Phreatobacter oligotrophus: one gene and its partner. Each later gene encodes a partner of the first gene's protein in a complex. Links are inferred from orthologs where the notes say so. Each region holds a gene or a part of one and is shown on either strand. Other genes may lie near its edges.

Region 1 (14,115 bases):
TCTCTTCGGCCTCTTCGCGGTGCTCCTCGTCGAGCATCTCGTCCTGGCCCGGTTCTGGTGAGGCGCGCATGAGCGAGCCGACCTCCGATCCCGGCATCATCCTCACCCCCGAGGAGAAGCGCCGCCAGCGCCAGCGCAATCTGGCCATCGCGCTCGGTCTCGGGGCCCTGTGCGTCCTCTTCTGGGTGGTCACCCTGGTGAAGGGCTCGGCCATCCTGCAGCGTCCGATGTGAGGCTGGTCATGAGCGTCACCACTCCCACCCCCCGGAACTGGAAGCGCGACATCAAGGTAGCGCTGTCCGCCTTCGCCTTCGGCGCCACCATGTTCGGCGCCGCCTATGCCGCCGTGCCGCTCTACGACCTGTTCTGCCGCGTCACCGGCTTCGGTGGCACGACGATGCGCGCCGAGCGTCCGGCCGACCGGGTCATCGACCATCCGATCGATGTCCGGTTCGATTCGAACATCGGCGCCGGCCTGCCCTGGCGCTTCCAGGTCGACACCTCCCGCCAGAGCATCAAGGCGGGTGAAACCCACACGATGACCTACAAGGTCACCAACACGTCCCGCGAGACCGTCACCGGCATGGCGACCTACAACGTCGCCCCCAACGAGACCGGCCGCTACTTCAACAAGCTCCAGTGCTTCTGCTTCACCGAGCAGACGCTCGCCCCCGGCGAGACGCGCGAGTTCACGGTGGTCTATTTCGTCGATCCGGCCATCGCCGACGATCCGAACGCCAACACCGCGAACACGATCACGCTCAGCTACACCTTTTACCGCCAGGCCCAGCCGAAGCCGGTCGCCCAGACGACCGGCCCGGCCACGACCGAGCGGACAAACTGACCAATCGCCGCGTCGCCTGGCGGCGCGGAGAGGAGACGGAGACTTCCATGGCCGAGGCCCACGCCAAGCATCACGACTACCACCTGGTGCCACTCAGCCCCTGGCCCTTCCTGGGCTCGATGTCGGCCTTCGTCATGGCGGTCGGTGCCGTGATGTGGATGAAGCATATGGCCCCCGCCGGCCTGCAGATCGGCTGGGTGGTGTTCTTCGCCGGCCTGATCGGCGTGCTCTACACCATGTACGGCTGGTGGGCGGACGTGATCCGCGAGGGCCAGGAAGGCCATCACACCCGCGTCGTGTCGCTGCACCTGCGCTACGGCATGATCATGTTCATCGCCTCCGAGGTGATGTTCTTCGTCGCCTGGTTCTGGGCCTATTTCGATGCGGCCTTCTTCCCCGCCGAGGTGATCCAGTACCAGCGCACCGAGCTCACTGGCGGCCACTGGCCGCCGAAGGGCATCGAGACCTTCAACCCGCTGCAGATCCCGCTGCTCGGCACTATGGTGCTGCTGCTCTCGGGCACCACCGTGACCGCCGCCCACCATCACATCGTCACGGGCGAGCGCGAGCAGGCGAAGATGTACCTGTGGTTCACGGTGATCCTGGGCTTCCTCTTCACCTGCCTGCAGATCTACGAGTACACCCACGCCCATTTCGCCTTCTCGGGCAACATCTACGGCGCCACCTTCTTCATGGCGACCGGCTTCCACGGCTTCCATGTCATCGTCGGCACCATCTTCCTGCTGGTCTGCGTGATGCGTCTCTACCGCGACACGCACCTGACCCCCGAGAAGCACTTCGGCTTCGAGGCGGCGGCCTGGTACTGGCACTTCGTCGACGTGGTGTGGCTGTTCCTGTTCGCCGCCATCTACGTCTGGGGCCATGACTGGTCGGGCCGCGCGCTGGCCGGCGCGGTCGGGCACTGAAGCCCCTTCACATGAGATCGACGAGGGCGGCCGCGGGCCGCCCTTTTCGTTTGGCAGTCGGCTCACGTCCTTGTCATATGGCGGCGAGTTGGCTTCCGTGCCTTGATGCTGAGCCGACCCACGACGAGGACCGCCGATGGAGCTGACGCGCCGCATGTTCACACTCGGCCTCACCGCGCTCGCAGCGCCTGCCGTCCTGCCGTCGGCGGCCTTTGCGCGCATCCCCGTGGAACGCGCCTATCGCCATGTCCTCGCCAATGGACTGGAGGCCATCGCCATTCCCGACCATCGGGTCCCCGTGGTCACCCACATGCTGTGGTACCGGGTCGGCTCGGCTGACGAGGAAAAGGGCAAGTCGGGTCTCGCCCATTTCCTCGAGCACCTGATGTTCAAGGGCACGCAGCGCAATCCCGCGCCGGTCTTCTCGCGCGCCGTGACGGCAGCCGGCGGCCAGGAAAACGCCTTCACCTCCTATGACTACACCGGCTATTTCCAGCGCGTCGTCGCGAACCAGCTGCCGGCCATGATGGACTTCGAGGCCGACCGCATGACCGGCCTCGTCCTCACCGATGCCGTCGTCCTGCCCGAGCGCGACGTGGTGCTGGAGGAGCGGCGCCAGCGCATCGACAACGATCCCGGCGCGCGTCTCGGCGAGCGGATGCAGGCCCGCCTCTGGGGCGAGGACCATCCCTACGGCATCCCGATCATCGGCTTCGAGTCGGAGATCCGGAAGCTCAACCTCGACGACGCCATGGCGTTCTACCGGCGCCATTACGCGCCGAACAACGCCATCCTCGTCATCGCCGGCGACGTGACTCCGGAGACCGTCTTCCGCCTCGCCGAGGAAACCTACGGCAAGGCCGACGCCAACCCCGCCATCCGCCCGCGCAGCCGCCCGCCGGCCGCCATCCGCGACGCCCGCGAAACCGTGCGCCTCGCCGATCCCCGGGTGCGCCAGCCGAGCCTCAGCCTCAGCCAGGTGGTCCCGTCCTACACGACGGCCAAGCCCGGGGAGGCCGAGGCCTTCGAACTGCTGTCGCAGGTGGTCGGCGCCTCGCCCAACGGGCGGCTCTACAAGACCCTCGTCAGCGACCGCGGCCTCGCGGTCAGCGCCGGCTGCTGGTATGCCGGCACGGCGCTGGGGGACGGCCGCTTCGGCATCCATGCCTCGCCGCGTCCCGGCGTGGCGCTCGATGCGCTGGAGACCGGGCTGCTCGAGGTGGCCGCCCGCATCGCCGCCGAGGGCGTCACCGACGAGGAGCTGGAGCGCGCCCGCACCCGCCTCATCGCCGACACCATCTATTCCCAGGACAGCCAGGCCTCCATGGCGCGCATGTATGGCGCGGCCCTGTCCTGCGGCGGGACGCTCGCCGACCTCCAGCAATGGGTCGAGCGGGTGCGCGCCGTCGATCGCCGGCAGGTCAATGACCTCGCGCCGCGCGCCTTCGATTTCAGCCGCGCCGTCAGTGCCGAACTCATCCGGGCGGAGCGCAGCTGATGCGGCCCGCCCTCGCCTGGCTCGCCGCCGGAACCCTTGCCATGCTCGCCTCGCTCTCGCCCACACCCTCCGCCCAGGCCCAGCCGCAGGGAGGAGGTGACCAGGGCAGCCGCGTCCAGCGGGTGACCTCGCCCAGCGGCATTGAGGCCTGGCTCGTCCGCCAGACGCATCTTCCCGTGCTCGCGCTGTCCTTTGCGATGAAGGGCGGCACGTCCCAGGACCCCGCCGGCCGCGAGGGCACCGCCAACATGGTCGCCGCCATGATGGACGAGGGCGCCGGCGACCTCGATTCCGAGACCTTCAGCGCCCGGCTCCAGGACCGCGCCATCGAGATCAGCTTCGCGGCGAGCCGCGACACCTTCTCCGGCTCGATGCGGACGCTGACCGACAATCGCGCCGAGGCCGCGAACCTCCTCCGGATGGCCCTCACCGCGCCGCGCTTTGACGCCGCCCCGCTGGAGCGCATCCGCCAAGCCGTGCTCGCCTCCATCCGCCGCGGCTCGACGACGCCCGGCACGATCGCCAGCGACATGTTCTGGTCCACTGCCTTTCCCGGCCATCCCTATGGCCGCCGCTCCGCCGGCACGGTCGAGAGCGTCGAGGCCATCACGGTCGAGGACCTGCGCGATGTCCATGCCCGGCTGCTGGCCCGCGAGCACCTGAAGGTCGCGGTCGTCGGCGACATCACGGCGGAAGAGCTCGGGCCGCTGCTCGACGAGATCTTCGGCGCCCTGCCGGCGAAGGCGCGACTCGCGCCGGTCCCGGCCGTCACCATGGCGGGCCTCGGCGAGCGTCGGGTCGTGCCGCTCGACGTGCCGCAGGCGACCATCTCCTTCGGCCTGCCCGGCGTCACCCGCGAGGACCCGGACTTCATCCCGGCCTTCGTGCTGAACCATATCCTCGGCGGCGGCGGCTTCTCCTCGCGGCTCTATCAGGAGGTCCGCGAGAAGCGGGGCCTCGCCTATTCCGTTTCCTCCGGCATCGCCGCCCTGGACGCGGCCGGGATGGTCACCGGCGGGACCTCGACGCGCAACGACCGCGCGGCCGAGAGCCTCGCCGTCATCACCGCCGAGCTGAAGCGCATGGGGGCGGACGGTCCGACGGCCATCGAGCTGGAACAGGCCAAGCGCTACCTCATCGGCTCCTGGGCCCTGCGCTTCGAGACGTCCATCCAGATCGCCTCGAACCTCATCCGTATCCAGCTCGACGGGCTCGGCATCGACTATCTCGACCAGCGCAATGCGCTGATCGAGGCGGTGAGCCTCGACGATGTGAAGAGGGTGGCGAGGCGCCTGTTCGCCGATCCGCGGATGCTGGTGGTGGTGGTCGGCAAGCCCGAGGGGATGTGAGCCGCGGCTCGCATCAGGGGCGCTGCCGCAGCACGGTCCTCACCAGGGACGGCGTCCAGCGGTCACGGCCCCAGCACGGGATGCCGCGGCGGTTCAGCGCCGCCGCGGTCTCATCAGGGGACAGGCCTGCCCGCACCATGTCCGAGACGAGCGGATGCAGCGCCTCGACATAGGCCTGGAACAACGCGGCAAGCTCGGCGGTCTGGCGTTTGGCCGTATGGCAGCGGGCCGATGCGGTGGAGGCCGGTGGCTTGTGATCGGGCCGGCTGCCCGTCATCGCTGGCCGCGGCCGCGCCAGGACGGGCAGGCCGCAGTGTCGCTGAGGCAGACCATGTTTTCCGTCCCGCCCTCGCTCATGGCGAAGCGGACGGCATCGCGGCGCTGCAGGAAGAGGCCTTCCGCAAGGCCGTGGGTTTCCCGCGCGATCCACAGACCATCCTCGGACGGACAGACGATGAAGATCTTGGCGCCGGGGCTGAGGCGATGGGGCATGGCGGTCAGCCCTGCCAGGTCAAGGCGACGCGCGCCGCTAGGACCGTGACGACGAGCAGCGCGAGGCCGGTGGCGACGAGCAGGCGGTGGCCGACCTCACGCCAGGCGCTGATCGGCGCCGGCTGATTGCGGGAGCGGATGACGGGCCTCATGGCCCTGAGAACGATGCGGTGACGTGCGATGGGGATCATGGCGGCGCCCTCCTTGTGGGGACCGCCGGGACCATCGCCGCGCCGGCCGCCAAGGCGCCATATCGATCAGGCCGGGAACCGCAAAGGCGGCGTAAAGTCAGCGCCCCTTGAGCCGCTGGCGGGCGAAGACGCCGAAGACGCCGACCAGCGTCAGGGCGAGCCCGTACCACGTCACCGCATATTCGAGATGGCGGTTGGTGAAGCTCAGCCGCGTCTCGCCGCCGACCGGCCAGCCCCCGGCGACCGGCGTGGCGTCGGCATCGACGGAGAAGGGAGCGGTGGCCGTGGCCTCAAGCCCCTGCGCGCGGGCGATGGCGGCCAGATCGCGGGTGTAGAAGATCCGCCGCGCCGTGTCGTCCACGGCCGCGAAGGTGCCGCGCGCCTCGGGGAAGCGCACGAGGCCGGTGACGGTCACCGGCCCCTCGGCAAGTCCCTCGCGGCGGGAGGCGGGATCGCGGCGATCCGTCGGCACGAAGCCGCGGTTGACGATGACGCTGGACCCGTCGGCGAGGACCAGGGGCGTCAGCACGAAATAGCCCTGTCCGGATGGCCGGTTGCGATCCGCCTGGCGGCTGTCACCGGCGACATGGAAGAGATAGGCCTCCGCCTCGTGGCGAAAGCGGCCTGACACTGAAACGCGCCGATATTCGTCGCGCTCGGCGCTCATGGCCGCCCAGGTGGCACGTGGAGGCAGGGGCACGGGCGCTGCGCGGCTGCGCTCCTCCACCTGCGCGATGAGCCCGGTCTTCCAGGCAAGGCGGTTCAGCTGCCAGGTTCCGAGCGTCAGCAGGATCGCCAGTGCCGCGAGCGCGGCGAGCCCCGGCACCACGAGGCTCTTCAGCCGTGCGGCGCGCGGGCGGTCGGATGCGGGCAGATCGGATGCTGTCATGCCGGTCAGATAGGGTCAGGCATCCCTGCTGTCGAGCCGGCCCTCGCGCGCATTGTTGCGATACTGGAGGGCGATCATCAGCCCCTTCATCGGCCGCAGGAGGCCGAGGCAGACGATCAGCACCATCGGCCCGAAGATCAGCGCATGGACCCAGAAGGGCGGCGTGTACTTCACCTCCACCACCAGGGCCGCGCCGCAAATGAGGAAGCCGGCGAGCAGGATGACGAAGACGGCCGGGCCATCGCCGCTGTCGGCGAAGGCGAAATCGAGGCCGCAGGCGCTGCATTTCGGCTTCACCGACAGGAACCCGTCGAACAGATGGCCCTCCCCGCAGCGCGGGCAGCGCCCTTTCAGTCCGGTCGAGACCGGCGACTGCTCCTGGTAATAGGTCATGGAAGGCCTCCTCGGGACCTTCTAGACCTCCGCGCGGCACAAACCAATTTGTAACCCTGCGGATGATCGGACCCGATCCGCGGCAATATGGCCGTATTTTCGGGGTCGGCCAGACGCCACGTTAACCGCTTCTTCAAGGCTGAAAGGCATTTTCGTACCGAACGCCGCCTAGCGTGCGGTTCAATGAAACCTTCCCAGCGGTGCGCTGAAGCAGCGCCGGCGTTTGGAGCAGTGTGATGGCTGTTGACCTCTCGATGCCGATCCTCGTGGTCGATGATTACAACACGATGATCCGCATCATCCGTAACCTCCTGAACCAGCTTGGCTTCGACGACATCGACGATGCGTCGGACGGTTCGGCCGCGCTCGCCAAGATGAAGGAGAAGAAGTACGGCCTCGTGATCTCAGACTGGAACATGGAGCCGATGACCGGCTACGAGCTCCTGAAGGAGGTTCGCGCCGACGGTTCCCTGTCCCGCACGCCCTTCATCATGGTCACCGCCGAGTCGAAGACGGAGAACGTCATCGCGGCGAAGAAGGCCGGCGTGAACAACTACATCGTGAAGCCTTTCAACGCCCAGACGCTGAAGGCCAAGATCGACGCGGTCTTCGCCGACTGAGAACGGCCTATCGCCGGCCTACGCCCCGTCGACTGCCCTTGCGGCAGTCGGCACCCAGCCGGCGTGACGCCGCAACGAGCCGACCACCGCGAGGACAGGCGATCATGAAGAAAGTTTCCACCGATCACCTCGATCGCATCGTCCAGTTCATCCGGACGAAGGGGAACGGCGACGTGTCGCTGGGCGACGTGGTCGCCCTCGCCGAAGTGACCGTCGAGTCGCTGTCGAGCTTCTTCCGCTCGATCGACATGTCGGTGTACCGCGAGCTCTCGGACATCGCCTCCTTCATCACCAACATGAAGGTCGAGGTCGGCCGCCTGCAGCCGAACGATCTCAAGCACAGCCGCATCCCGGCCGCCGGCATGGAGCTCGACGCCATCGTCAAGGCGACCGAGAAGGCCACCGACACCATCATGGGCGCCGCCGAGGAGCTCATGGCGGCGGACGCTTCCGATCCCGTCGCCTACAAGGCCATGGTCGACGAGCGTATGATGCTCATCTTCGAGGCCTGCTCCTTCCAGGACATCACCGGCCAGCGCGTCGCCAAGGTCATCGATACGCTCAAGCATATCGAGATGCGCGTCACCCGCTTCGCCGACGCGATCAACGCGGCCGATGCCGACGGCTACCTCTCCGAGGACGAGCGCCGCCGCGAGGAGCGCAAGATCAAGAACATCCTCCACGGGCCGCAGCTCGACGGTGAGGGTGTCGATCAGAACGACGTCGATGCGCTGTTCGCCAAGCCCGAGAAGAAGGCCAAGGGCGAGGCTCTCGCGAAGTGACGTTCCGCCCGGCGCGCTGAGCCGGGCCTTTCGCTCACCAGACCAGTTTGCGCATCACGTGCCGCGGATGCTGGCCGGTCTCGCCGATGAGTGCGGCGAGGCCGTCGCGCTTCAGGCCATCTGATCCCAACAGCACTTCCGCGTGGATGCCCTCTGCCAGGAACAGGCAGTCGTAGCCCATGCGCACGGCCCCGGCGACGTCGGTGCGCATGGCATCGCCGATGCACAGGACCCGCGAGGGATCCGGCCGCTTGCCGAGGATGCGCTCGGCATAATCCCAGCAGGCCTCGTAGGCCGGTTCGTAGGGCTTACCGGCATAGAGCACGTCACCGCCCATGGACTGGTAGCGGTCGCCGATGGCGCCGGCGCAGAAGATGAGGTCGTGGCCGACCTCCACCACCTTGTCGGGATTGCCGCACAGGAAGAACAGGTCGCGCGCCTTCATGCGCTCGAGCCGCTCCTGGTAGTCGTCCGGCGTCTCCGTGCGATCGTCAACGAGGCCGGTGCAGACCACATAGGCCGCCTCCTCGATGGGGACGAGGCGGGTGTCGATGCCCTCGAAGACCACGAGATCGCGCTGCGGGCCCACATGGTGGACCGGCTCGCCCGGGCGCGTACGCATGTAGGTGCGCGATACGTCGCCTGACGTGACGATGGCGTCATAGGCCGCCCGCGGCACGCCCAGCCGGTCGAGCTGGCCGACCACAACCGGCGCCTGGCGCGGGGCGTTGGTGATGAGGATCACCGGCACGCCCCGTTGGCGGATGCGCACCAGCGCGTCGCAGGCGCCGGGATGCGCCCTCATGCCGTTGTGCAGCACGCCCCAGACATCGGAGAAGACGAGGTCATAGTCCCCGGCGATGGCGGAGAGTCCGTCGATGACCGGCGGCAGGGCGGCAGGGGCGTTGGCGTTCATGCCCGCCGGTTAAGGGGCGGGGCGGCGCGGGTCAAGCGGCGGTGCTGCGCGGTCAGCGCAGCGCCGGCGCCGTGAGGAAGGGCAGGAGCGCCGCAAGGCACCCTGCCGGGTTCTCCTCGGGGACGAAATGGCCGCTATCCACGGCCTCGCCGGTCGCCTTCGGCGCGAAGAGGCGCCAGGCATCGAGCGGGCTGGAGCCTGCCGAGGGAATGCCGGCATCGCCCCAGACCACATGAACCGGCGTACCGATGGTACGGCCCGCCGCCTTGTCCGCCTCGTCGGCGGCGAGGTCCACGGTGGCGCCGGCGCGATAGTCCTCGCAGCAGGCATGGATGCGCGAGGGGTCGTTGAAGAAGTCGCGATAGTGCTGCAGCGCGCGATTGTCATAAGCGTCGAGCGTGCCGCTCTTGGTCCAGAGCGACAGCTTCTCCTCGAGATAGGCCGTGGGGTTGCGGCCGATCTCGGCTTCCGGCTGGCCCTGGGGCCCGGACAGGAAGATCCAGTGCTCGGTCTTCGGCGACGGCGCAGCGCGGATGCGCTCCCACATGACGATGGTCGGCACGATATCGATGAGGGCGAGCCTTTCCATGCGGCCGGGATGGTCGAGCGCCATCCGATAGGTGACCCGCGCGCCACGGTCGTGGCCACAGACCATGAACCGCGCATGGCCGAGCCGCTCCATCACCTCGATCAGCGCCTTCGCCATGTCGCGCTTGGCATAGGGGAAATGGTTGCGGTCGCCGCGGGGCGCGGCCGACCAGCCATAGCCCGGCAGGTCAGGCAGCACGAGGGTGAAGCGCTTCGCCAGCTCCGGGGCGATCTTGTGCCACTCGACATGGGTCTGCGGGAAGCCATGGACGAGCAGCAGCGGCGGGCCGGAGCCGCCCGAGCGCGCGAAGATCTGCCCGGCCGAGGTGTCGAGCCAGTGGGATTCGAAACCGGGAAACAGGTCGTGGGTCGCCATCAGGGCCTCCTGCAGGTCATGCCAAGCATAACGCCGCAGGTGGCCATTGGGTGTCAGCAGTTCGGCAGAGACTTCAGGCCCCGGCCTTCTCGCGCGCGACCGCCTGCCAGCCGATGTCGCGGCGACAGAAGCCGCCCGGCCAGTCGATGAGGTCGACGGCGGCATAGGCCTTCGCCTGGGCCTCCGTCACCGTGGCGCCCGTGGCCGTGACCGCCAGCACGCGCCCGCCATTGGCAACGAGGTCGCCGTCCTTCGCCGCCGTGCCGGCATGGAAGACCTCGACACCGGCGAGCTCGCGCGCGCGCTCGATACCGCGGATGACGCTGCCCTTCTCGGGCGTGCCGGGATAGCCCCTGGCCGCCATGACCACGGTCAGCGCCACGTCGTCATACCAGCGCACGCTCATCGTCTTGAGCTGGCCGTCGGCCGCCGCCAGCAGCAGCGTCAGCAGGTCGTCCTTCAGCCGCATCATCAGCACCTGGCATTCCGGGTCGCCGAAGCGGCAATTGTACTCGATGAGCTTCGGCCCTTCGGCGGTGATCATCAGGCCGGCGAAGAGCACGCCCTTGAACGGATGGCCCTTGACCTTCATCGCGGCCAGCGTCGGGCGGATGATCTCCGCCATGGTGCGCTCGACCATGGCCGGCGTCATGACCGGGGCGGGCGAATAGGCGCCCATGCCGCCGGTATTCGGCCCGGTGTCACCGTCGCCGACGCGCTTGTGGTCTTGGGCGGTGGCGAGGGCGAGGGCGTTGTCCCCGTCGCAGAGCGCAAAAAACGAGGCCTCCTCGCCGGTCATGAACTCCTCGACGACGACCGAGGCGCCGGCCGCCCCCATGCCGCCCTCGAACATCATGTCGACGGCGGCCAGCGCCTCGTCGAGCGTCATGGCGACGACCACGCCCTTGCCGGCGGCAAGGCCGTCAGCCTTGACGACGATCGGCGCGCCCATGCGGCGCACATAGTCCTTGGCGGGCTCGGCCGCAGTGAAGCGCTCATAGGCCGCCGTGGGAATGGAGAATTCGCGGCAGAGGTCCTTGGTAAAGCCCTTGGAGCCTTCGAGCTGGGCCGCCGCCTTCGACGGGCCGAAGACCTTGATGCCGGCGGCATGGAGATCGTCGGCAAGGCCCGCCACGAGCGGCGCCTCCGGCCCGACCACCACGAAGGTGATGGCGTGGGTCCGGCAGTAGGCGACGACGGCGGCGTGGTCGGTGACGTTGATCGCCGCGAGCGTCGCGACCTCGGCGATGCCGGGATTGCCTGGTGCGCAGTGAAGCGTTGTGAGCAGCGGGCTCGCGGAAAGCGCCCAGGCGAGGGCATGTTCGCGGCCGCCGCCGCCGATCAGAAGCACGTTCATCACTGTCTCCACCGGCTTGGGCGATGGCCGGCCAAGGCCGATCGCCCCTTCAACCCGCGTCCCGCAGCGTCTAGACAAGAGCGCCCCGTCCGGCAACGGATTCGCTTCGCATGGCCGACATCGTCCCGTCCAACACGCCCGAGATTTCGGTCTCGGACCTCTCCGCCGCCATCAAGCGGACGGTGGAGGACGCGTTCGGCTATGTGCGGCTGCGCGGCGAGGTCTCCGGCTTCAAGGGCCCCAGCGGCTCCGGCCACGTCTATTTCCGCCTGAAGGACGAGGGCGCCACCATCGAGGCGGTGATCTGGAAGGGCGTCTATGGCCGCCTCAAGGTGAAGCCGCAGGAGGGCCTGGAGGTCATCGCCACGGGGCGCGTGACCACCTTCCCCGGCTCGTCCAAGTACCAGGTGGTCATCGAGAGCCTGGAGCCGGCCGGCGTCGGAGCGCTGATGGCGCTGCTGGAGGAGCGCCGCCGCAAGCTCGCAGCGGAGGGCCTGTTCGATCCCGCCCGCAAGCGCCCCTTGCCCTATCTGCCGACGGTGATCGGCGTCGTCACCTCGCCCACCGGCGCGGTCATTCGCGACATCCTGCATCGGCTGGAGGATCGCTTCCCCCGCACCGTCCTCGTCTGGCCGGTGCGCGTGCAGGGCGAGGGCAGCGCCGCGGAAGTCGCCGCCGCCATCCGCGGCTTCAACGCGATCGGCCCCGACGACGACCTGCCCCGGCCCGACGTCATCATCGTCGCCCGCGGCGGCGGCTCGCTGGAGGACCTCTGGGGCTTCAACGAGGAGATCGTCGTCCGCGCCGCCTTCGAGAGCGCGATTCCGCTCATCTCGGCGGTCGGCCACGAGACCGACACCACCCTCATCGACTTTGCCGCTGACCGCCGCGCCCCCACCCCCACGGCCGCCGCCGAAATGGCGGTGCCGGTGCGCGCCGACCTGATCGCCGAGACGCAGGGCCTCGGCCGCCGGCTCGGTCTGGCGGTCGCGCGGGGCATGGAGGGCCGGCGGACCGAGCTGCGCGCCGCGGCCCGCGCCTTGCCCGATGCAGAGCGGTTGCTGGAAACGGCCCGCCAGCGGCTGGATGCGGCCGGCGAACGCCTGCCCAATGCCCTGGCCGCCAATGCCGGCGCCCATCGCGCAAGGCTGCTGCGCGCCGCGGGCCGCCTCGCGCCGGGCGTGCTGCGGCTGAGGATCGACCGCTCGCGCGACCGCATCGACGCCCTGTCCGGTCGCGCCGCGACGGCGCTGACACGCCGCACCGAGACGCGGCGTCAAGGCTTCGACACGCTGGCCTCCCGGCTCACCCGGTCCCTCGGCGTCTATGCCCGCAGCCAGACCGACCGGATCGGCCGGGCCGGCGAGCGGCTCGCGGCGATCGAGGCGCGGTCGACGCGCGCCATGGACCTTGTCCTGCGCCGCCGCCGCGACCGGCTGGATGCCGCGACCAAGCTCCTCGCCGCGCTCTCCTACCAGGGCGTCCTCGCCCGGGGCTTCGCGCTGGTGCGCGATGCCGAGGGTCGCCCGCTGCGCTCGGCCGCCGCGATCGGTCCCGGCACGGCGCTGGCCATCGAATTCGCCGACGGCCGCATCGCCGCCACCGCCGAGGGCGAGGCGCCGCCCGCCTCGCCGAAGCCTTCCCCCCGGTCGGCCGAGCCGAAGCCGCGGAAGGCGGGTGAGGGCAGGACGGAAGGGCAGGGGACCCTGTTCTAGCCTCCGTCAGCGGGCCGGCGCCGCCTCGCGCAACCGCACCGCCGTCTCCGCCACCCGCGAGAGAGCCTCAGGCTGAACCGTGCTGCCCATATGGTCGGTGCCGGGGATGACCGTCACGTCGATGGCCGGGTTCGCGGCCCTCACGGCCGCCGAATAGGCGCTGGCGAGGAACATCTCGTCCTCCGCGCCGATGAGGATGGCGGCGGGACGCTTGATCGCCCCCAGGGCGGCGCGCCAGTCACGGGGCAGGCTCATATTCGCGAGCAGCCGGTGCGAATAGATCCGCGCGCGCTTGCCCCGGGCATCGTCCGGCACCGCATAGGCGACGGCGGCGAGGCCGTCGAAGGCCGAGATGCCCATGCCGTTGAGCAGGCTCAGCGCGATGATGCGCGGAACGGCGGCATCCGCCCAGCCGCCGGAGCCGGGGCGGCTGACGGTCGGATCGGCCGAGAGGAAAGGCGAGGTTGCGAGATAGGCGTGGAAGCGCTCGCGTAAGGGACCTGCGCCGATGCGCAGGGCGAAGGCCCCGCCGAGGGAATGGCCGACGAGCAGCCTTTTCTCCTGCGGATGGCGCTCTTCGATGACCTTGAGCAGGTCGGCCATGTCGTCTTCCAGCTGGCCGCGATAGCGAATGTCGCCGAGCGGGCCGCTCTCGCCATGGCCGCGCAGGTCGAGCGAATAGATGGTGAAACCCTGTCCGTTCAGGCTGCGCGCCAACCCGTCCATGCTGGCGGAAAAGCCGGTCGAGCCGTGGACGAGAACCGCGACACCCGCCCCTGGGGCTCCCGGATAGAGGCGATAGGCGAGTGCCTGCCCATCCCGCGCCGTGAAGGTCTGTTCGCGGGGCAAGCCCTGGATCCAGCCGCCGATGGTCCGCCCCGCAGCTTCCATCGCCGGCATGGCGGGCGGGGGCTTGGGGCTGGACAGGGCGATCACGGCGCCGAAACCGGCGACGGGGAGCACGAGAGCGGCGAGAAGGGCGATACGGAGAATGCGCATGACGGGGTCCTGAAGCAGCGACGCCGATTGCCTAGCCACAGGCCGGGGCCTAGTCTGCGGCCTCTTCGCGAACGGCACGAATTCTTCGCCAATGACCGACCGTCCTGACATGCCAAGCCTCGGGGAGCCCGGCGAAGCGCGTCTCGGTCTGGCGCTGGTCATTCTCGCCTTCGGCATCCT
Region 2 (14,109 bases), 300 kb from region 1 along the record:
GTCGACGCTCACGAGGCCCGCGGCGATCGCCTCCTGGGCGCGGGCGCGGCTGTCGAAATGGCCGCGCTCCACCAGCACCACGTCGGCGCGCGCCCGTTTGCCGCTCAAGCCCTCAGCACCCCTCCGACCGCTGGCACAGCGCCGCGGCCGAGGGCCTCGAAGACCTTGGCGACGATGCCCTTCGCGTCGAGCCCGGCCGTCGCATACATGGCCTCGGGCTTGTCATGGTCGAGATAGACGTCGGGCAGCACCATCGAGCGGACGCGGCAGGCCCCGTCGAGGAGGCCGGCATCCGAGAGCGCATGCAGCACGAAGGAGCCGAAGCCGCCGATGGAGCCTTCCTCGACGGTGATCAGCACCTCGTGCTCGCGGGCGAGGCGGGTGACGAGGTCCAGGTCGAGGGGCTTGGCGAAGCGGGCATCGGCCACGGTCGTCGACAGGCCGAGCGCGCCGAGGTCCTCGGCGGCGCGCAGGCATTCGGCGAGGCGGGTGCCGAGCGACAGGAGGGCGATGCGCGTGCCCTCGCGGACGATGCGGCCCTTGCCGATGGCGAGCGGCACGCCCTCGGCCGGCAGGTCGACGCCGACACCCTCGCCGCGCGGATAGCGGAAGGCGATCGGCCCCTCGTCGAAGGCGGCGGCGGTCGCGACCATGTGGACGAGCTCGGCCTCGTCGGCCGCGGCCATGATGGTCATGCCCGGCAGGCAGCCGAGATAGGCGACGTCGAAGGAGCCGGCATGGGTGGCGCCATCGGCGCCGACGAGACCGGCGCGGTCGATGGGGAAGCGCACGGGCAGGCCCTGGAGGGCCACGTCATGCACCACCTGGTCATAGGCGCGCTGCAGGAAGGTCGAGTAGATGGCGCAGAAGGGCTTGTAACCCTCGGTCGCGAGGCCCGCCGCGAAGGTCACGGCATGCTGCTCGGCGATGCCGACATCGAAGGTGCGGGCGGGATAGACCTTCTCGAACAGGTCGATGCCGGTGCCCGACGGCATGGCCGCGGTGATGGCCACCACCTTGTCGTCCTTGGCGGCTTCCTTGATCAGGCTCTCGCCGAAGACCTTGGTGTAGCTCGGCGCATTGGCCTTGGCCTTGGCCTGCGTGCCCGTCACGACGTCGAACTTCACCACGCCATGATACTTGTCGGCGCTGGCCTCGGCGGGGGCATAGCCCTTGCCCTTCTGCGTCACGACATGGACGAGGATCGGCCCGAAATCGGCGTCCCGGACGTTCTTCAGCACGGGGAGCAGGTGATCGAGATTGTGCCCATCGATGGGCCCGACATAGTAGAAGCCCAGCTCCTCGAACAGCGTGCCGCCGGTGACGAAGCCGCGCGCATGCTCCACCGCCCGAGTCACCGTGCGGTCGATGGTCTTGCCGAGGCGGCTCGTCAGCTGCTTCCCGATGTCGCGCAGCTTCAGATAGGTCTTGCCCGAGGCGAGACGCGCCAGATAGGCCGACATGGCGCCGACCGGCGGGGCGATCGACATGTCGTTGTCGTTGAGGATGACGATCAGCCGCTCGTGACGGGCGCCGGCATTGTTCATCGCCTCATAGGCCATGCCGGCGGACATGGCGCCGTCGCCGATCACCGCGATGACATTGGTGTTCGCGCCGGAGAGGTCGCGCGCCACGGCCATGCCGAGGCCGGCCGAGATCGAGGTCGAGGAATGCGCCGCGCCGAACGGGTCGTACTCGCTCTCCGAGCGCTTGGTGAAGCCGGAGAGGCCGCCGCCCTGGCGCAAGGTGCGGATGCGGTCGCGCCGGCCGGTGAGGATCTTGTGCGGATAGGTCTGGTGGCCGACATCCCAGATGATGCGGTCGGCGGGCGTGTCGAAGACGTAGTGCAGGGCCGTGGTCAGCTCGATGACGCCAAGGCCCGCGCCGAGATGGCCGCCGGTCACCGAAACGGCCGAGATGGTCTCGGCACGCAGCTCGTCGGCGACCTGCCTAAGCTGGTGTTCAGGCAGCTTGCGCAGGTCGGACGGGATGCGGATCGTGTCGAGGAGCGGCGTGTCGGGGCGGTCTGTCACTCGTCTCACCAGGCCAAGGACGTCAGGGGCGGTCTCAGGGCTTCCTACGCAGGGAAGGCCATGTCGGACCCGCCGAGCGCCACGCCTGAGCGTGCTCTCGTAGGCGGGACGGGTTACACCACAGCGCCGCCCGGCGCAATGCGACGGGGGCGTGACGGCCCTGCCGCTGCGAAGCGATCGTCCTTTGGCCTGCCAATCATTCCGGCAGCGGAATGAACTCCTCCTCGTCGCCGGGGACCGTGTCGAAACGCTTCTGCTTCCAGTCCTCCTTGGCCTGTTCCAGCCGCTCCTTGGAGGAGGAGACGAAGTTCCACCAGATGAGGCGCGGACCGTCCATGGTGGCGCCGCCGCAGAGGATCAGCCGCGCCGGGCGCGTGGCCGAGAGCGTGATGCGGTCGCCGGGGCGCAGCACCAGCAGCTGGCCGGGCTGGAACAGGTCGCCCTGGACGTCGATCTCGCCGGAGACGACATAGATGCAGCGCTCCTCGGTGTCGGCATCGACGGGAAGCTTCGCCCCGGCCTCCAGGGAGATGTCGCCATAGATGGTCGGCCAGTTCTGCGTGACCGGCGATGTCGCGCCATAGAGCGAGCCCATCACCACGCGGATGGTCTTGCCCTCGCCGGTGATGACCGGGAGCTCGCGCTCCTCCACATGCTCGAAGCCCGGAGCCGTCTCCTCGTGGGTCTTTGGCAGGGCGACCCAGCTCTGGATGCCGTGCAGCTTGTGGCCGGAGGCCTTGAGCGCCGGGTCGGTGCGCTCGGAATGAACGATGCCGCGACCGGCGGTCATGAGGTTCACCTCGCCCGGCCGCACCGGAACATAGGTGCCGAGGGAATCCCGGTGCTGGATCTCGCCCTCGAACAGATAGGTGACGGTGGACAGGCCGATATGGGGGTGGGGCCGCACGTCGATGCCGCCGCCATCCTTGAACTCGGCCGGGCCCATCTCGTCGAAAAAGATGAAGGGGCCGACCATGCGGCGCTTGGCGAAGGGCAGGGCGCGTCTGACGGTGAAGCCGCCGAGGTCGTGGGTGCGCGGCACGATGAGCATCTCGATCGCGTCGCAGGACAGCGTGTCGCCGGGGGTCGGATCAGGCGTCGGGGCGAAGGACATCGCGGGGCTCCTCGGATGGGGCGTCGATGTCGCAGAGGCTATCGGAGGCGGGGGGCGAGGGCGACCGGCAATCGGGCGCGCAGGGCTTGCGGGGATGCAAGGAAATGGGGGTCGAATGCGTCGGAAAGGCGGCGCGGATGCCTTGGCGATGTGCCCGTCATGTCGGGCGCTTCCAAACCTCTCCCCGGCGGGGAGAGGTCGGCCGCAGGCCTACGCAGGAACCACTGCCGTCACCCCCGGCGAGGCCCAAAGCGAGGTGCGAACGCATCTCGCGTTCGCTCGATGCTTTGAGGCCGAGGGAAGGGGGTCCAGAGTTCACAAGGGCGGCTGGTCCGGCGGGTAGGAACCACCCCGATGATCAGGCGGCGACTGACCCGGCTATCTTCGCCGTAACTCTGGGGCAGCCTGTTGCGAGATCTCGTATGCGATCGAGAGGCCCGTTCTACGTCTACATCCTCGCCAACCGTCGCCACGGCACCCTGTACGTTGGCGTCACCAATGACATCTCCCGCCGCACTTTCGAGCATCGTACGGGCGTGGGAGCTGTCTTCACCCGCCGCTATTCCGTCCATCGCCTAGTCTGGATGGAACCTTATGACAGGGTTGCCGAAGCCATCGCCCGAGAAAAGCAGATCAAGGGTTGGAATCGGGCCTGGAAAATCCGGTTGATCGAAAGCAGCAATCCTGAATGGCGCGACCTGCATGAAGAGCTCGCCGGGCGGGGGCAGTCAGGATAGTGGACCCCCTTCCCCTCGCTTCGCTCGGCCGGGGGTGACGGGTGGTGGGCCGTCCCGGTCGTAAGTTTAACCGCAAAGGCTGGCTAGGGGGGCATTCGCCGCGGGGGGTGAAGCCCCCGCAGCGAAGGCTAGCATGCCGGGGAGCGGGAATGAGGGCAGCCCAATTCGAAGGCCGCCCGCTCCCATCCTCAGACGTTCTTCGTCGCGCCGCCGTCGACGCGGATCTTCGAGCCGGTGATGTAGCCGGCCTGCTCCGAGCAGAGGAACGCGGCGGTCGCGCCGAACTCGGCGGCCGTGCCGAGGCGCCCGGCCGGGATCGTGGCGATCGAGGCGGACTGGATGTCCTCCATCGACTTGCCGGAGCGCTTGGCATTGGCCTCGTCGAGCTCGCGGATGCGGTCGGTGGCGATGCGGCCTGGCAGGATCATGTTGACGGTCACATTGTCCTTTGCGACCTCGGTCGACAGGGTCTTCGACCAGCCGACGATGGTCGAGCGCAGGGCGTTCGACAGGGCGAGGTTCGGAATCGGGTTCTCGACGCCGGAGGAGGCGACCGTGAGGATGCGGCCCCACTTGCGGGCGCGCATGCCCGGCAGGACCTTGGCGGTGATCTGGAAGACCGGCTCCACCATGGTCTTGAAGTACTTCGCCCATTCGTCACCCGCGACTTCCGTGGCGGGCTTGGCGGGCGGGCCGCCGGTATTGTTCACGAGGATGTCGATGCGCCCCAGCGTCTTCTCGGCGAGCGCCACGATCTCCTCCACCGCGCCCTCGGCGCCGAGGTCCGCGGCCATGCCATAGGCTTTGCCCTTGCCGCGCGCGGTGATCGCCTCGGCATTGGCCTTGATGCGATCGGCGGTGCGGCCGACCAGCATCACGGTCACGCCTTCGGCGGCGAGCGCTTCAGCAATGCCGAGTCCGAGACCGCGGCTCGAGGCCAGAACGAGGGCTTTCTTGTCGGACAGGCCGAAATCCATGTCATCCTCCGTAGGGAACGGCGCGCAGATGAGCCCGAAGTGCCCGGGGATGCAAGAGGACGGCACGCGGGACAGGTCGGCGCCGGGTGGAACGTCCGGCGCCCTGCTCGCCCGAATGTGATGGTGCAGCGCAGCGACGTGAACACCAGTGGCGCCCCGGCCGTGGCATGAGGCGAGCAACAGGGGGGCCTGCCATGACCATTGCCATCACGCGTCGTCGCATCATCGAACTCACCGGTGCCGCAAGCATCGCCGTTGCCACGGCCGCCGCGCTGCGCGCCGAGGGCGCTATGCCCGCCGGCACGGCGCCGGTCGTGGTCGCCCATGCGACGCCGTTGCGCATCGGCGCGGTCAGCCTGGTCGTCCGCGACCTGGATCGTGTCGCCGCCTTCTACCGCGATGTCATCGGTCTCGCGGTGCTGGAGCGCCGGGCGGATGGCGCATCGCTCGGCGTCGATGGCACAGCCCTTCTGCACCTTGTCCATCGCCCTGCCGCGCCCTTCGAGGCGCAAGGCTCGGCCGGCCTCTACCACACCGCCTTCCTCATGCCGACGCGCAAGGACCTCGCCCGCTGGCTGGTCCATGTCGCCGCGAACCGCGTGCGCCTCACCGGCTTTGCCGACCATCACGTCAGCGAGGCGGTCTATCTCGACGATCCCGAGGGCAACGGCATCGAGGTCTATGCCGACCGCCCGCCGGAGCGCTGGCGCTGGGACGGCGCGGCGGTCACCATGACCACCGAGCATCTCGACATCGACGACCTCGTCTCGCTCACCAATATCCGCGTCCCCGATTATGCCGCCGCGCCATCAGGCCTGCGCATCGGCCATGTCCACCTCAGGGTCGGCGACACCGACCGCGCCGCCGCCTTCTATGGCGGGCTCGTTGGCCTCGACATGACCCGCCAGCGGCCGGGCGCGGCCTTCATGTCGGCCGGGCGCTACCATCACCATCTCGGCCTGAACGTCTGGCAGAGCCGCGGCGCCGGCCCGCGCGACCGCGCGGCGACCGGCCTCGGCTGGTTCTCGCTCGAAGCGGCGAGCGCCGAGCTTCTGGAGGCGCGGCGCGACAAGCTCGCCACGGGTGGCGCCAGCGTCATCTCCGTGCCGGGCGGCATCGAGACGAGCGATCCCTGGGGCACCAGCGTCCGGATCGTGCCGCGCCCGGCCTGATCGCCGGTCAGTTGCGCTCCCAGCGCTCCCGCCACAGCCGCTCGCCGGCAAGGCAATCGGCCTTCTGGTTCTGGGCCGGGACGATGCCGGGCATGTCGGGCAGCGGCCAGACCGGCGTGATGCCGGCGACCTCGAGGATCAGCTTGCGCCGCGTCGCGGTGACGAATTCCTCGGGCGTGGTGATCGGGATCATGAAGGAGCCCGGCCCGCCGACCACGCAGTCCTGATAGTAGACGTCGAGATTAGGAATATCGACGAAGCGCTGGTTGGCGCGCGGCATGAGGATGGGCAGGCCGTTGATGACGATGCCCTTGGCGAGGGCGTCGTCGCGGGCGATTTCCACGTGGGGGCCGCTGTTGTTGGAGCCGTCGCCCGACACGTCGATGACCCGGCGCATGGCGCGGATGCCGGATTTCTGGATCAGCTCGGCGCTCGCCTCGATGCCGCCGGAGATCGAGGTGCGGAAGGCCCGCCGGTAGGGCTTGGCTTCCAGCTCGGCGGCGAAGGCGCGGGCGCTCTCCGGTCCGTCGATGATGCGCCAGTCGATGACCACCTGCCGCTCGTGATGGCCAGCCCATTCGAGATAGGCGATGGCGATCTTGCCGATGAGCCCCTTGCGGATGGCGTCGATCACCTCCTGCGAGGTGATGGCCTTGATGTAGCCCTCGCGCTGGAGGCGCTGTTCCTCCGGGTCCATCGAATAGGAAATGTCGACCGCCAGGACGATCTGTACATCCACTTCCGTCACCGCCGCGCGGTTCTGGGCGAAGGCGGGAAAGGCCACCGCACCGAGCAGCGACACGACGAGGATCAATGCACGGATCATGAAAAACCCCGAGCAATGGGCCGAACGTCATCAGCCTGACACAAGGTGACCCAGGGGGAAACGCATGATCCTCGCCGCTCCACGCTGCAACGCAGCGCCTCCCATCACGATTGCGTGGGCGCAATTGGTTGCACCGGCCGCGCCGTGGTTCCATCATTGCCCGCGGAGCGGCCCCGGCGCGGGCCGGCTTCCCGCCAGTGCATCGAGGGGCCGGCCGCTGTGACCACACTCGTCATCTCCCACGCCAAGTGCCTCGAGCACCAGACGCCCTTCGGCCATCCCGAGCGTGCCGACCGCCTCAGGATGATCACCCACGTGCTGGAGCACGAGCGCTTCGCGGATCTCGCCCGCGACGAGGCGCCCGAGGCCCCGGTGGAGGCCATCATCCGCGTCCATCCGCCGGAATTCGTCGACAAGCTGCAGAATGCCACGCCCTTCGTCGGCCTGGTCCACGTCGATGGCGACACGACGCTGTCGCCCGGCTCCTACGAGGCGGCGCTGCGCTCGGCCGGAGGCGGCATCTTCGCGGTGGACGAGGTCATGGCCGGCAAGGTCAGCAACGCCTTCGTCGCGACCCGCCCGCCCGGCCATCACGCCGAGACGGCGACCGCCATGGGCTTCTGCCTGTTCAACAATGCCGCCATCGCCGCCCGCCACGCCCAGGCGCGGCACGGCGCCGAGCGCGTCGCGATCATGGATTTCGACGTCCACCACGGCAACGGCACGCAGGACGTCTTCTGGTCCGACGCCTCGGTCATGTACCTGTCGACCCACGAAATGCCGCTCTATCCCGGCACGGGCGCGCCGAGCGAGACCGGCGCCCACAACCAGATCGTCAATGCGCCGCTGCGCGCCGGCGATGGCGGCGACGAGTTCCGCGAGGCCATGGACACGGTGATCCTGCCGCGCATGCGCGCCTTCCGGCCGGACCTCGTCATCATCTCCGCGGGCTTCGACGCCCACGAGCGCGACCCGCTCGCAAACATCAACCTCAACGAGGCCGATTTCGCCTGGGCGACCAAGCGGATGATGGAGGTGGCCGACGAGTCCTGCGGCGGCCGCGTCGTCTCGCTGCTGGAGGGCGGCTATGACCTCGAAGGCCTCGGCCGTTCCGTCGGCGCCCATGTCATGGCATTGATGCGCGGCTGACCGACCGATTCCCACCGCGAGAGTTCCGCCATGAGCGACACCAGCGCCGCCTCCCATGCCGACGTCGCCGGCCTCTCTTTCGAGAAGGCGCTGGGCGAGCTGGAGGCCATCGTCACGCGGCTGGAGCGGGGCGACGTGGCCCTCGAGGAATCGATCGCCATCTACGAGCGCGGCGAGGCGCTGAAGAAGCGCTGCGAGGCGCTGCTGCGCGACGCCGAGGCGCGGGTGCAGAAGATCACCCTGGCCGCCGACGGCTCGCCCTCCGGCACGACGCCGCTCGATCCGGGCTGATCACGGCGGCATTAACGTTACGTCAAACATTCCCGTCCCGCCCTGTGACGCAGGCTTAACCTCTTGGTAAGACCGCGCTGTCGGTGGCTTCACCGATGGCCGGACCGGCAAGGACCGCCGGCCTGTTCCGCGTATCGAGGGGAAGTTCCATGCGTATCACCCTGAAGGGCGCCGCCGTCGCGCTCGCCCTGTCGCTCTCCGCCGTCGTCGCCGCTGCCCCGGCCGCCCAGGCCAAGCCGAAGGTCATCGTCGCCGGCACCAGCGCCGCCGCCAAGTGGTCGACCATCGGCATCATCGGCGTCGCCAGCGTCCTCGTCGGCTATGACATCATGCGCCGCTTCGGCTGCACCGGCGACTTCCTGCGCCTGGGCGGCCCGGGCTTCGACGGCCCGGTCGGCAACAACGCCATCATGCCGCCGCGCCGCTGCACCCCGGCCCGCTGATCGGCCATCCACCATCGCTTGTCGACGCCCGGCCGCCCCCGCGGTCGGGCGTTGTCGTTTCGGGCTGGCGTGGCACCAGCCGAGCCCAAAACCGATTGAGATTGCGCGTATCGGCATACCTGCGGCTTTGGGACGCAGGCCTCCGACATCGCGTCGCAGAGCGGGGGAGGGAACGATTCCAATGTCTTCCCGCGGCGCACCATGGCGCGGCCCCGCCATTCCCTACCAAAGTCTAAACGGCCTCGGGTTGTAGGGGATACTGCTTAGGTTAGCTGTCTGTCTGCAGGGCCTAACGCCCGCCTAGTGGGGAAATTGCCATGACGACAGCAACACCGACGGTGGATGAACGAACGCGTCCGATGACGCGGGAAGAGAAGAAGGTCATCCTGGCCTCCTCGGCCGGCACCATCTTCGAATGGTACGACTTCTATCTCTACGGCTCGCTGGCCGCCATCATTGGCGCCCAGTTCTTCTCGGCCTTCCCGGAAGCCACGCGCAACGTCTTCGCGCTGCTGGCCTTCGCCGCCGGCTTCCTTGTCCGCCCCTTCGGTGCGCTGTTTTTCGGCCGCCTCGGCGACATGGTCGGCCGCAAGTACACCTTCCTGATGACCATCCTGATCATGGGCATCTCGACCTTCGTGGTCGGCCTGCTGCCGAGCTACGAGACGATCGGCTGGATCGCCCCGGTCATCCTCATCATCCTGCGCATGCTCCAGGGCCTGGCGCTGGGCGGCGAGTATGGTGGTGCCGTCGTCTATGTGGCCGAGCACGCGCCCAACCATCGCCGCGGCTTCTACACCTCGTGGATCCAGACCACCGCGACGCTCGGCCTGCTGCTGTCGCTGATGGTCATCCTCGCGGTCCGCTCCTGGACCGGTGAGGCCGCCTTTGCCGCCTGGGGCTGGCGCATCCCCTTCCTGCTCTCGATCTTCCTGCTCGGCATCTCGCTCTACATCCGCCTGCAGATGGAGGAGAGCCCGGCTTTCGCGAAGATGAAGGCGGAAGGCACCGGCTCGAAGGCGCCGCTCTCCGAGGCCTTCGGCCAGTGGAAGAACGCCAAGTTCGCCGTCATCGCCCTGCTCGGCCTCGTCGCCGGCCAGGCGGTCGTCTGGTACACCGGCCAGTTCTATGCGTTGTTCTTCCTGCAGAGCATCCTGCGCGTCGACATGTACACGGCGAACGTGCTCATCGCCTGGTCTCTGCTCCTCGGCACCGGTGGCTTCATCATCTTCGGTTCGCTGTCGGACAGGATCGGCCGCAAGCCGATCATCCTCGCCGGCTGCGTGCTCGCTGCGGTGACCTACTTCCCGGTCTTCAAGTTCATCACGGCGACGGCGAACCCCGCCCTCCACGCCGCGCATGAGCGGACCAAGGTCACGGTCATCGCCGACAAGGAGCAGTGCTCGTTCCAGTTCAATCCGACCGGTACGGCGCGCTTCACCTCGTCCTGCGACATCGCCAAGGCGCTGCTCGCCCGCTCCTCGGTGAACTACTCCGTCGAGGAGGCTCCGAAGGGCGCGATCACCAAGATCCGCGTCGGCACGACCGAGGTCGCGGCCTACGACATGTCGAAGCTGACGGGTGATCAGGTCCGCACGGTGCCGGCCGAGTTCACCCGCGCGGTGAATGCGGCCCTTGCCGCCGGCGGCTACCCGCCGCCCGGCGCGCCGAACCCGACCACGGTGAAGATGAATCACTTCTTCGACCTGTTCAACGCGCAGGTCTTCCCGCTGGTCCTCGTGCTGACCTACCTCGTGGTGCTCGTCACCATGGTGTACGGCCCGATCGCCGCGGCGCTGGTGGAACTCTTCCCGACCCGCATCCGCTACACCGGCATGTCGCTGCCCTATCACATCGGCAACGGCTGGTTCGGCGGCCTGATGCCCGCCACGTCCTTCGCGATGATCGCGCAGACCGGCGACATCTATTACGGCCTCTGGTACCCGATCGTCATCGCCATGGTGACCGTCGTGATCGGCGCGATCTTCGTGCCCGAGAATAAGGACAAGGACATCTTCGCCGACGCCCGGTGAGGATGCACCCGCCGCGCCCCGGCGCGGCGGAAACGGCCTCAAGACAAACGCCCGGTTGCGGAAGCAGCCGGGCGTTTCCGCATCGGAATGTGCAATAGTTTCTGTGAAAACAACAGGGCGATGCCGCCTCGCGGTATGGTTGTTCCGTAAGGGAATATAACCCCGAGGACGTTTCAGTAGGCTGCTTTATGACGATGTATGTCTCAATCGTGCATCCCAATATGAATCGATTAAAAGAAATAAGAGTTTGAAATCGTTCCAAATATAATGTTTATCTCGCATTATGACATTGTATAGATGAATGTCAAATACGACGGTTGCTGACGGAATGTCAGGGAATGTTTCAATGTTAATTGGTTTTTAAAGGATCAAAGACAGAAGGGATGGCGAGGAGAACTCGCTATGGCCCTGTTTCGCAATCTCGGTATCGGCCCGAAGCTGCTATCGGTCGTCGCCTTCCTGATCGTCGTGATCGGCCTCGTTGCCGCGGCGGGGCTCTCCGCCGTCTCCGTGACCAGCACCAGCGGGCAAAACGTCCGGGCGGCCAGCGAGATGCTGCAACATGCCGGCCGCGGCACCGCCAATCTGCTGAGCTATGCGCGGGCCGTCGAGTTCATCCCGCTGGAACTGCCGGCGGAGGAGCGTCGTCGCTTCTATGACCAGGCCGTCGACGAAGCGGGCCGCTTCGAGCGGCGCCTGCGCGAAATCGTGACTGCCGACACGGCCGGTCGATTCACCCGCGAGATCGCCCAGATCCGTGACCGCCTTTCGACCTACCAGGCGGCGCGCGAGCAGGTCTGGACCAGCGCCCAGGCCGGGGACCTGGAGAAGTCGGGACGCATCGCCTTCGAGGCGGCGCCCGTCGTTGCCGAGATGCGGGAGGCGATCCGCCGCGTCGAGGCCGAGGTCTTCAAGCAGTTCACCGAGCAGGGCCAGGCCATGGATGCCGCCGCCCGGGAGGCCTATTGGGTGGTCGGCCTTGTCGGCTCGGCCGGCGCCCTCGTGGGTCTCGTCTTCGCAGTCTGGGTCGTCATCTGGGGCGTGGTGCGACCGCTCCTCGCCATGACCGGCGCGATGCGCAGCGTCGCTGCAGGGGACCTCGCTGTCTCCATCCCCGCCGTGGGGCAGAAGGACGAGGTCGGCCAGCTCGCCGATGCCCTCCAGGTCTTCCGCCGGTCCGCCGAGGACAACCTCGCGCTGCGCGCCGCGCAGGAGGCCGAGAAAGCGCGGGCTGAAATAGCCCAGCGCGAGATGATGGCCCGGGTGGCGAGCGAGTTCGAGGCTGCCGTGGGCGGCATCGTCGAGGCGGTGTCGGCCTCGGCCGCCCAGCTCCGCTCCTCCGCCGAGGGGCTCTCGGCCTCCGCGGAGGAGGCCTCCGGCCGGACCGCGACCATCGCCGCCGCCTCGGAGCAGAGCTCGGTGAACATCCAGACCGCCGCGGCCGCGGCCGAGGAAATGGCCGCATCCGTCCGCGAGATCGCCGGCCGCGTCGCCCGGTCGGCCACCATGGCCGCCGAGGCGGTCAGCACCGCCGACGGCACGGCCGCCTCGATCCAGGAACTGGCCGGCAAGGTCAACGCCATCGGCGCCATCGTCGAATTGATCAGCGGCGTCGCCGGCCAGACCAATCTCCTGGCGCTGAACGCCACCATCGAGGCCGCGCGGGCGGGTGAGGCCGGCAAGGGCTTCGCCGTGGTGGCGGCCGAGGTGAAGGGTCTCGCCGACCAGACCGCCAAGGCGACGACCGAGATCGCCCGCCAGATCGCGGCCATCCAGGAGGCAACCTCGGGCTCCGTCCGCTCCATCGGCGGCATTGCCGGCAACATCCGCGAGATCAATCTCGTCGCGACCGAGATTGCCGCGGCCGTGGAGGAACAGACCGCCGCGACCACCGAGATCGCCCGCAATGTTCAGCAGGCCTCCGCCGGCTCGACCGAGGTGTCCTCGAACATCGTCAATGTGTCGGGCGTCATCTCAGCGACCGGGGGCTCGGCCAGTGAGCTCCTCGCCGCCGCACGCGAGCTCTCCGTCCAGGCAGACCGGATGCGGAGCGAGGTGAAGGCCTTCCTCGGCAATATCCGGGCGGCTTGACGGGAAGCGGCCCTCAGCGGGCCGCCGTCCACGTCACCTCGCGGCAGAGCAGCCGGCCAAGGATGCAGCCCTTGGTGCTCATCTGCTGGCCGTTCGAGGTGATGATGATGTTGTAGCTGCGCTGCCGCTTCGGGTCGAAGGCGGTGCCGGCGAGGCGCCCGCCGCCTTCCGGCGCCAGCGTCATGATGAGGCGGTCACCCACCTCCTCGCCGTTGCTGGTATCGCCGATCCACACATTGGTGGCGCAGACCTTGTCGCCGCAGGGGGCGATGCGGACGCGGGCATTGCCGTCGCCGCGCATCCAGGTGCCGTCGATCGTGTTGGCGCTGGCGGCCGTGGCCGACAGGATCAGGCCGGACGCCGCAAGAAGGGACAGGAACCGCATGGATCATCTCCGCCGATGGTCATGACAGGCTGACTACGGCGGAGGTCGCGATCCGGTTCCCGCCGCGCTGCAAAAAAGTCGGCAAACAGCGCGCCGGGTCAAGCGATGAGGCGGGGGTGGGACGACGTGACGCCGTCCCGCCCGAGGTCAGGCCGCCCGCACGGTGGCGAGGAAACGGTCCACCTCGCTCTTCAGGCGGACGCCCTGCTGCGAGAGCTCCTGCGCGGCCGAGAGGACCTGCGTGGAGGCCGAACCGGTCTCGACGGCGCCCTGGTTCACCTCGACGATCGAGGTGGCGACCTCCACCGTTCCCTTGGCCGCCTGCTGGACGTTGCGGGCGATCTCCTGCGTCGCGGCGCCCTGTTCCTCCACCGCCGCGGCAATGGCGGCGGCGACATCGGACACCTCGACGATGGTGGCGCCGATCATCTGGATGGAGGCGGCAGCCTCGCGGGTCGCCGCCTGCATGGCGGTGATCTGCGCGCCGATGGCCTCGGTCGCCTTGGCGGTCTGGCCGGCGAGCTGCTTCACCTCGGAGGCGACCACCGCGAAGCCCTTGCCGGCCTCGCCGGCGCGCGCCGCCTCGATCGTGGCGTTGAGGGCGAGGAGGTTCGTCTGCTCGGCAACGGCGGTGATCAGCTTCACCACCTCGCCGATGCGGCCTGCCGCGTCGAGGAGCTCGGTGACCTTGGTATCGGTCGCCTTGACGTCGGCCACCGCGGCCCGCGCCTTGGCATTGGAATGCTGGACCTGCCGGGCGATCTCGTGGATGGACGAGGTCATCTCGTCGGTGGCGGCAGCGACCGCCTGGACATTGCCGGAAGCCTGCTCTGAGGCGGCAGCCACCATGCCGGACTT

What was found.
Region 2: the proteins of xseA (region 1) and C8P69_RS05150 are in contact, whole or in part, in a cryo-EM structure (PDB 8TXR), measured with the Escherichia coli proteins. The link is inferred for Phreatobacter oligotrophus from one-to-one orthologs.

Annotation. Positions count from the first base shown.
Region 1 is NZ_PZZL01000002.1:552,607-566,721, reverse strand. What follows is about bases 10,804-13,633. They hold xseA (exodeoxyribonuclease VII large subunit), read left to right. Parts: upstream 10,804-11,331; coding sequence 11,332-12,936; downstream 12,937-13,633. Other genes in these bases: C8P69_RS06605 (alpha/beta hydrolase), read right to left, coding at 12,943-13,633; purD (phosphoribosylamine--glycine ligase), read right to left, coding at 10,804-11,221. Also shown: C8P69_RS06685 (heme o synthase), read left to right, coding at 1-61; C8P69_RS06680 (CoxF protein), read left to right, coding at 69-233; C8P69_RS06675 (cytochrome c oxidase assembly protein), read left to right, coding at 242-844; C8P69_RS06670 (cytochrome c oxidase subunit 3), read left to right, coding at 892-1,770; C8P69_RS06665 (M16 family metallopeptidase), read left to right, coding at 1,907-3,268; C8P69_RS06660 (M16 family metallopeptidase), read left to right, coding at 3,268-4,617; C8P69_RS23460 (hypothetical protein), read right to left, coding at 4,631-4,894; C8P69_RS06655 (hypothetical protein), read right to left, coding at 4,891-5,109; C8P69_RS06650 (hypothetical protein), read right to left, coding at 5,115-5,300; C8P69_RS06645 (SURF1 family protein), read right to left, coding at 5,398-6,189; C8P69_RS06640 (DUF983 domain-containing protein), read right to left, coding at 6,205-6,582; C8P69_RS06635 (response regulator), read left to right, coding at 6,819-7,202; C8P69_RS06630 (protein phosphatase CheZ), read left to right, coding at 7,307-7,984; C8P69_RS06625 (TIGR01459 family HAD-type hydrolase), read right to left, coding at 8,019-8,900; C8P69_RS06620 (alpha/beta fold hydrolase), read right to left, coding at 8,953-9,864; more of purD, read right to left, coding at 9,938-10,803; and 2 more genes. UniProt on the Escherichia coli protein: Bidirectionally degrades single-stranded DNA into large acid-insoluble oligonucleotides, which are then degraded further into small acid-soluble oligonucleotides.
Region 2 is NZ_PZZL01000002.1:246,245-260,353, reverse strand. What follows is about bases 6,845-9,668. They hold C8P69_RS05150 (exodeoxyribonuclease VII small subunit), read left to right. Parts: upstream 6,845-8,038; coding sequence 8,039-8,299; downstream 8,300-9,668. Other genes in these bases: C8P69_RS05140 (MFS transporter), read left to right, coding at 9,102-9,668; C8P69_RS05145 (hypothetical protein), read left to right, coding at 8,449-8,742; C8P69_RS05155 (histone deacetylase family protein), read left to right, coding at 7,079-8,008; C8P69_RS05160 (DUF1194 domain-containing protein), read right to left, coding at 6,845-6,859. In the rest of the region: C8P69_RS05190 (TlyA family RNA methyltransferase), read right to left, coding at 1-108; dxs (1-deoxy-D-xylulose-5-phosphate synthase), read right to left, coding at 105-2,033; C8P69_RS05180 (pirin family protein), read right to left, coding at 2,230-3,147; C8P69_RS05175 (GIY-YIG nuclease family protein), read left to right, coding at 3,570-3,884; C8P69_RS05170 (SDR family oxidoreductase), read right to left, coding at 4,073-4,861; C8P69_RS05165 (VOC family protein), read left to right, coding at 5,056-6,033; more of C8P69_RS05160, read right to left, coding at 6,041-6,844; more of C8P69_RS05140, read left to right, coding at 9,669-10,775; C8P69_RS05135 (methyl-accepting chemotaxis protein), read left to right, coding at 11,178-12,866; C8P69_RS05130 (DUF2147 domain-containing protein), read right to left, coding at 12,880-13,251; C8P69_RS05125 (methyl-accepting chemotaxis protein), read right to left, coding at 13,399-14,109. UniProt on the Escherichia coli protein: Bidirectionally degrades single-stranded DNA into large acid-insoluble oligonucleotides, which are then degraded further into small acid-soluble oligonucleotides.